Linked DNA regions of Methanothermobacter marburgensis str. Marburg. The protein of the gene in region 2 binds, or shares a complex with, the protein of the main gene of each other region. Links are inferred from orthologs where the notes say so. Each region holds a gene or a part of one and is shown on either strand. Other genes may lie near its edges.

The links.
Region 1: the proteins of MTBMA_RS01365 (region 2) and tuf are in contact, whole or in part, in a crystal structure (PDB 7CSL), measured with the Pyrococcus horikoshii proteins. The link is inferred for Methanothermobacter marburgensis str. Marburg from one-to-one orthologs. Residues at the interface, in WP_010884146.1 of Pyrococcus horikoshii: Phe4, Leu6, Val7, Val9, Arg11, Met13, Pro14, Thr15, Asp16, Pro17, Leu38, Ala39, Lys40, Glu44, Pro45, Ile46, Ala47, Phe48, Gly49, Leu50, Tyr56, Leu58, Arg60, Asp61, Glu62, Glu63, Tyr65, Ser66, Phe67, Asp68; in WP_010885563.1 of Pyrococcus horikoshii: Val16, Lys20, Ser21, Lys62, Arg65, Glu66, Arg67, Gly68, Val73, Ala74, His75, Ile88, Asp89, Ala90, Pro91, Gly92, His93, Asp95, Phe96, Lys98, Asn99, Gly103, Ala104, Asp227, Val228, Tyr229, Ile231, Val234, Val237, Val239.

What each region holds. Positions count from the first base shown.
Region 1 is NC_014408.1:1,329,723-1,332,585, reverse strand. It holds tuf (translation elongation factor EF-1 subunit alpha), read right to left. Parts: upstream 2,122-2,863; coding sequence 880-2,121; downstream 1-879. Other genes in the region: MTBMA_RS07050 (elongation factor EF-2), read right to left, coding at 2,232-2,863; rpsJ (30S ribosomal protein S10), read right to left, coding at 536-844; mtrA (tetrahydromethanopterin S-methyltransferase subunit A), read left to right, coding at 1-53. UniProt on the Methanocaldococcus jannaschii protein: GTP hydrolase that promotes the GTP-dependent binding of aminoacyl-tRNA to the A-site of ribosomes during protein biosynthesis.
Region 2 is NC_014408.1:273,168-278,153, reverse strand. Bases 1,142-4,093 are described here. They hold MTBMA_RS01365 (elongation factor 1-beta), read right to left. Parts: upstream 2,777-4,093; coding sequence 2,507-2,776; downstream 1,142-2,506. Other genes in these bases: pth2 (aminoacyl-tRNA hydrolase), read right to left, coding at 3,659-3,997; MTBMA_RS01355 (amino acid kinase family protein), read right to left, coding at 2,988-3,638; MTBMA_RS01360 (zinc finger domain-containing protein), read right to left, coding at 2,826-2,987; MTBMA_RS01370 (tripartite tricarboxylate transporter permease), read right to left, coding at 1,249-2,484; MTBMA_RS01375 (50S ribosomal protein L11 methyltransferase), read left to right, coding at 1,142-1,173. Outside these bases: MTBMA_RS01380 (ATPase, T2SS/T4P/T4SS family), read right to left, coding at 1-205; more of MTBMA_RS01375, read left to right, coding at 247-1,141; histone HmtA2, read left to right, coding at 4,250-4,456; MTBMA_RS01340 (ribosome biogenesis/translation initiation ATPase RLI), read left to right, coding at 4,705-4,986. UniProt on the Methanocaldococcus jannaschii protein: Promotes the exchange of GDP for GTP in EF-1-alpha/GDP, thus allowing the regeneration of EF-1-alpha/GTP that could then be used to form the ternary complex EF-1-alpha/GTP/AAtRNA.

The sequences.
Region 1 (2,863 bases), 1.1 Mb from region 2 along the record:
TTTTAAGGCCTTCTGAGGATCTGAATAAAAATAAACCCGATGAAAACACCTGATTACTTTTTTTAAGGGTCCAGACCGCCACTCTAATGGCGGTCTCTTCCTCCTATATTTTAAATTCTTATTCTACGCCGGGACTGGGATTTGAACCCAGGCGGAGCATGGCTCCACAAGATTTCCAGTCTTGCGCCTTACCTGGCTAGGCTATCCCGGCAGAATAAGTTATTAGTTTTAGAAAAAGGTTTTTAAGCGCCGGGACTGGGATTTGAACCCAGGCGGAGCATGGCTCCACAAGATTTCCAGTCTTGCGCCTTACCTGGCTAGGCTATCCCGGCAGAATAAGTTATTAGTTTTAGAAAAAGGTTTTTAAGCGCCGGGACTGGGATTTGAACCCAGGCGGAGAGAATCTCCACGGGATCTCAAGTCCCGCGCCTTACCTGGCTAGGCTATCCCGGCAGCATCAGATAAAAGAGATTGATAAACTCTTATTTATATAGTTTTTGGTCCATGAATTTGGTTATAGGGGTTTGCACCCCAGTTAACTCTTGAGTTCTATTTCTATGCTGACGTTGTCAGGTACATTGACCTTCATGACCTGACGCATTGCCCTTTCATCGGCCTCTATACCCACAAGTCTCTTGTGGATCCTCATCTCCCATTTCTCCCAGGTTGCGGTTCCCTCACCATCAGGTGATTTCCTTGTTGGGACAACAAGCCTCTTGGTTGGGAGGGGTATTGGGCCTGACATGTCCACGCCTGTCCTCTCAGCGATCTTCTTCAGCTGGTCACAGACGTATGCCAGTTTTTCAGGGTCTGTCCCTGTGAGTTTAATCCTTGCTTTGTGCATCTGAATCCTCCTTTAAAAAAGGGAAGGGATGGGGTTTATTTTGCTGGTACAAGGTCTATACACATTCCAGCAGCCACTGTCTGTCCCATGTCCCTTATGGCGAACCTTCCCATGTGTGGGATGTCCTTTATCTTTTCAATGACCAGTGGCTTGGTTGGTTTGACCTTCACGACAGCAGCGTTACCTGTTTTGAGGAAGTCAGGGTTTTCCTCTTCAACCTGACCTGTTGCAGGGTTCATTTTCTGCACAAGTTCAAGGAATGTGCAGGCAACCTGTGCTGTGTGGCAGTGGAATACAGGTGTGTAACCGACTGTTATGACACCAGGGTGCTGAAGAACGACGATCTGTGCTGTGAACTCCTTGGCAACCTTTGGTGGGTTGTCCAGGTGTCCTGCAACGTCTCCCCTTCTGATGTCGTTTTTACCGACACCCCTTACGTTGAAACCTATGTTGTCACCGGGCTCTGCCTGGTCGATCATCTCGTGGTGCATCTCGATGGACTTGACCTCTCCACTGACACCTGCTGGTTCAAATATGACGTTTTCACCCTTCTTGAGTGTACCTGTCTCCACACGTCCAACAGGAACTGTACCCACACCTGTGATGGAGTAGACGTCCTGTATGGGTATCCTCAGTGGAAGGTCCACAGGTTTTTCAGGTGCTTCAAGTTCGTCTAGTGCTTCAACGAGTGTTTTACCCTTGTACCATGCTGTGTTGTCGCTCTTGGTTGTTATGTTGTCACCCTCGAAGGCTGAGAGTGGTATGAATTCAACGTCGCTTGGCTTGTAACCAACTGTTTTGATGAGGGCTGCAACCTCATCCTTGAGGGCGTTGAATTTTTCTTCGTCGTAGTTAACGAGGTCCATCTTGTTGATGGCCACTATGAGCTGGTTTATACCCAGTGTCCTTGATAGGAAGACGTGCTCCTTGGTCTGGGGCATTACACCGTCGTCAACTGCCACCACAAGGACTGCGGCGTCTGCCTGGGATGCACCTGTAATCATGTTCTTAACGAAGTCACGGTGTCCAGGGCAGTCCACGATGGTGAACTCATACTTGTCTGTTTCGAATTTTGCGTGTGCAAGGTCGATTGTAACTCCCCTTTCCCTTTCTTCGGAGAGCCTGTCCATGACGAACCTGAACTTGTCCTCACCGTCAGCCAGCTGCTGCTCGGCGATTGCCCCTGCCTGGAGGAGCAGGTGTCCCACTAGTGTGGATTTTCCGTGGTCTACGTGTCCAATAAACGCCAGGTTCATGTGTTCTTTTTCTTTAGCCATATTATACCTCCATATGTGATGATTTAGCCTGATCTAGATTCAACACCTACACGTGTTGTTTGTCTAAGGTAATTTCCTATATTCCTTTTAATTATATAAGTTTAATGGGGTTAACCCAGGTAGTGGTCTGCCCTGTATGGCTCAGGACTTAGACCCTTCCTGGTCCTCACTTCCCTTATTATCGCGTGCTGCAGTTCATTTGGCAGCTTCTCGAATCCAGCGTTCTCTGTTGACCAGAGACATCTTCCCTCGGTGGCTGACCTGATATCACCTGCGAATCCGAACATCTCTGCCACAGGCACCACGGATTCAACGGTTACCATGTCACCCTCCTGGGTCATGTTGACGATCTGCCCGCGCCTGTTCTGTATTTCACGGGTTGCGCTTCCCATGTAGTCCTGGGGCACGTTGATGAACACCTTCTGTATGGGTTCAAGCACTGTGGGCTCGGCAGACATCATGGCACCGAATATACCCTTCCTTATGGCGGGTAAAACCTGGGCCGGACCCCTGTGGACTGCGTCCTCGTGGATCTTGGCGTCCATGAGCTTTATCTTAACACCCATAACCTTTTCCTTGGCGATGGGGCCGTTGTCCATTGCACTTTCGAAACCATCAAGGAGGAGTTCCTTTATCTCGTCGAGGTACTGGATACCACGGGTCATGTTGATGAAGAGGTTCTTCTCATAGACGTCCCAGACCCTTCTGGCCTCTTCTTTGTCCATACCTGCCTCTATGAAGT
Region 2 (4,986 bases):
GTATGAGGTCGCCCTCGATGATTTCAACATCCTTTATATCGGGACCGCGGGGGGCGGGCTTCGGTGATGGCTTTTCAAGCACCTTTTCAACCTTGAATTCCGATTCCGCAGGCCTTTCCCTTTTTTCTTCCCTTGGAGTCGCTTCCTCATCCGCTGCGAATTCTCCGAGAATTTCCCTCAGAATCTCCTTCCTCTTGTCCCTCATGTTACTCATCTTTTAATATGTGGAGGATAATATTTAAGTGTATGTCAGCAAGGTGTCCCGTCTGTGGGGAGGTTCTTTGTGCACATAACAAGCATGAACTGTGGGGTTATTACGATCCCTGTGAGGGCTGTATAAACCCCGGCTTCAGGAAGTTCAGGCCCATAATGGAACAGGTGACTGAATCGGCACTTGAAGAATGTGAATGTGGCAGGAGGCACCTTGATTCTGTAATGGCACAGGTATCCATGATCCTTATAGAGAATGGGGTCATTCCAAAAAATGCCAGGTTGAGGGACGCCGGTGTTCCGCTCATAACTCCTGCATTTCCCCTCAAATCGGCCCCCTTCCTGGCAGAGGATTCGCTTGTTCTTCTAACACCTGCCATCACTGGGAAAACTGCGGAGATGATAATAACTGATGTGCCTGAGGTTAAGGGTGTCATAAGGGGCGATCCCTCAGTGACACCAGGGGTTATGGATTCATCAATGACCCCCCATGTTTATGATCTTCTTGAAGGCTGTGATATGAGGTGTGACATCATAGAGACTCCTGCAGGTTCAATGTCCATATACCGGAGGCAGAGCAGGCTTCACATAGAATTTTCAGGGGGTAAAAACAAAAAAATAGAAGCAGCTGCCAGGGAAATCCTATCAATTCGTCCAGAGACTGTTCTTGACGCCACCTGCGGCCCGGGTACCCTGGGAATATTTGCGCTGATGGCAGGTGCAGATAGGGTTGTCTTCAATGACATCTGGAGGGATGCATGTGAGATGACGCGCCTTAACCTTCAGATCAATGGCTTCAGGAAGGAAAGGTTCAGAATATACTCTGAGGACATCAGAGAACTGCCTGAAATCCTAGATGAGAAATTTGAGCTATGTATTGTGGATCCATTCCCAGGTGTGGAAGTAAAAGAGTTCCTTGATGCTGCAGGAAAACTGGCAGAAAGGATCCTGCTGATTCAGTGACCCCCAGACATGGAACCTCCAGAATCTGGTTGTTTTTAGGCCCATTTTTAACTGATATTCTCAGATGATTGAAACTTAAATTCCCATGTAAATAACCACCGCAGGAAGCACAAGGACCCCCATGAGATGTGACTTGCTTATACCTGCACAGTGGGGGATGATCCCAAAGGCAGTGGATGTCAGGAGCGCCACTGCAATGAACAGCAGGCTTGCACCCTCCATGATGGCGAAAAAGAAGATGGATGCCATCATAAAGAGCATTACGCAGGCCGATACCCTTCTATAGTTGATACCTGAGAGGCTGGATGCAAGATGATCGCCCAGTTTTATGGAGGCTACTGCAGCTGCAGAGACAGCAAGGATAGACGCTGATATGAAGAGCATGAGATGGGCCATGCTGACATCCTGAACAATCTCTGAAATGTAGACCGCAATGCCGCTTCTGGGGTTTCCTATGAGATAGAGTGTGAGGAGCGAGAAGAGTGCGTCTGATGTGTTCAGACCTGAAATTGCCATGATGAAATCCTCAGGTGCATCCTCACCACCTGAACCTGTGAGTGAGGCTGCTATCATCCCGCCCTGGGCCGGTCCAAATCCCGGGAGAAACCCCAGTAAAACAGATGCCAGGCCACCTGCAGATACCGACCTCAGGGTGTTCATGTTGAACTCTGTGAACTGAACCCTGCTCTGTTCAGGAATATCTGATGCTGAATTTAAACTGTAAAGGAGGGTGCTGAGTCCAAAAAACCCTGTAAAAAGTGTCATGAGCCCAAGACCCGGTGATATGGGCGTCTGAAACATGAGCCACCCCATCGCACCTGAGAAGAGAAAAAGCACCGAAGCCCAGATAACGGCCTCAAAATTTCTGCTGAGTTTTATTATCATGTAAAAAGATACCAGAATCAGAATCAACCATATATGGGGTCTGAGAAAATTGTACAGTGGTGGTAAAATCAGAAAGAGCGATGGTAGGAGAATTATTGTGATGAGGATCCCTCCAACACCACCAACCGTGGCCGCCCTTATGGCCTCCCCGGCCTTACCTTCCAGCACCATCCGGTGAGAGGGGAGGACAGAGATGGCTGTTCCCTCATCGGGCACCCCAAGAAGCGCTGAGGGTATGAACTCAAGAAGGGCGTGTGCCACTGAAAGTGATAATAAAAAAACAGCGAGGAATTCCTCAGATACATGAAGGTGGGTTGACGATGCGAAAATGAATGCTCCCACAGTATTAACATGGATACCTGGAATCAGGCCCGTTAATATGCCAGTGATGATCCCAAGAAAGCAGGCAAAAAGGATATCTGTTATCCCAATCACCCGGAAAGGGGAGCTACATTAACCTTCTCACATCGGTTACCTCTATGTTGCTGACACCATCAATACCCGCGAGGCTCTCCTCAGCGGCTTCGGTTCCGCCCTCGGCATCGCCCACAACAACCATCACATTTAGTGCAACGAGGCCAAATGCTATTGGCTCCTCCTCTATTTTGTGAAGCTCAGTACCCTCGGGTATCCTTGATTCAATTTCCTTCTTGAGTGCCTCAAGGTCAACCTCTGGACTTTCAGGCATAACCCTTATGGTAGCTACTACATCTCCCATGAAATACCTCCACACAGAATCTTGAGTAATACTAATTTATATATTTTTCCTATGGTCCCTCGAATCCACAGCTGCACCTGTAGGTGTGTCCGAAGGTCCTGCACTTCTGGCACCTGTAGATCATCTCGCCACACATGGGGCATTCAAATTTCACATAGGTTTCAACCAGAGGTATCTCCTGCTTACAGGATGTGCATTCCATCTTTGTCATCTAATCACCTCTTATAACTGTACATATAACTTCTGAAGCACCTGCCCTTAAAATGGACAGCACCCTCTCGGGAAACTTCCCGTTTGCAACATAACAATCAGTTTTCAGTTTAATGAGAAGTTCAGGTAGTGCTTCGTCCACTGATGTCTCACCAAAAGATAGTAAGTTTTTAGCACTTATCTCATTTATAAGTTTAGCATCACTGGCAGGTGGCCTCTCAGTATATATACCATCTACATCTGTTGCTATTAAAAGTTTCGCCCCGAGCATGTGTGCTATTATGAGTGAGAGGGAATCCGAGGTCACCCTCCATGAGTGTTCCACGGGATCAGTAAAACGCAGGAGTTCAGATGGCAGTATCACAGGTGTCAGACCACTCCCGACTACCTCCCTGCACTCCCCAAGTGTCCTCACTGGAACAGCAGATTCACAAAGGTCAGAAAGCAGTCTTCCAGTAATATCCATGCAGAGTATGGCCGAATCATGGGCCGCGCTTTCAGAAAATCCCGAAATCCTGTCGTAGTACCTCACTCTATCTGCAAAATCCCCACCACCACAAACAACAGCAACCCCTGTTCCTTCAAGGCTTTTAAGAAGTTCTGCAGCATTTTCAGGGAATAGGCTACCCCCTATCTTAACAAGCCAGTCCATAATATCACCATATTCCAGCCTCAGAGAAGTTTGAGGTCGCCTGTTATTTTATCTATCTTCTCATCCTCATCGGGCCCTATGCCCAGACATGTGATGGTGCCTGCAGGTATCTGGGTATGGCCGGCGTCCCTCACAAGATAGTATGAGATCCCCGAATCCTTCACAGATTCGTATATCTCCAGGAGCTCATCAAGGCTCTTAACTGAAACTATAACCTTCTTTGAACCATCAATTTCCCATCTTCTGATTTTATCAGGATCTGTTTTTTTGAATGAACCAATAGAAGCATGACAGGCCTGGGCTGCTATTTTACCCTTTCCCATCTTCAGATCAGACCTCACTATTATGACCTGTTTCATTTTCCCACCATCCGGGTCTATATTGGTTGATACTAATAACTGTTTCCAGCGCGAAAAAATGAAAAGTCATCAGTGCTCATCTCATGCACACCTCAACCAGAGGTGCCCCTCCAAACCAGAAGGTTGGTGCCAGTGTTACAGTGACAATCTGCAAGGCGGGGAAGTATAGAATCATGATATGGATGGAAAAGAGTGCCGAAAAATCGATAAATTTAAATAGTATTTGGTTAAATATAGAATTGAGGTGATATTATGGCCGAATTACCCATAGCACCAGTTGGGAGAATAATAAAAAATGCCGGTGCCCAGAGAATAAGCGACGACGCAAGGGAAACACTTGCAAAAATTCTGGAAGACAAAGGCGAAGAAATAGCAGCAGAAGCTGTTAAACTAGCAAAACACGCCGGCAGAAAAACTGTTAAAGCATCAGACATAGAACTGGCCGTTAAAAAGCTATAAATGGCCATTTCTATTTTTATTTTAAGTTTCATACTTCTGTATCCCCGTCAGGTCAATGGCCGGTGGGTTTGGAAATGACTGAATTTTAAGTGTCATACTTCAGTATCCTTCGGGACTGTTGACTATTTATTCCCCCGGCAACAATAATTCAAAGGGGGCCTGAATTTCTGAGAATGAATTTATTTACCACCCCACATACCATAATCAACCGAAACTGAATTTTCATCCTCATACTAATGGTGATAGAATTGACCAGAATCTCAATACTCGATCATGATAGATGCCAGCCAAAGAAATGCAACTACGTCTGCATAGAGTACTGTCCTGGAGTTAGAATGGATGAGGACACCATAACAATTGATGAGAAAACAAAGAAGCCCCTCATATCCGAGGAACTGTGTTCCGGTTGTGGTATATGCACAAAAAGGTGTCCATTCAAGGCCATAAGTGTTATAAATCTTCCCGAGGCCCTTGAAGACCCGGTTCACAGGTACGGTCAGAACATGTTTGAACTCTTCGGTCTCCCCACC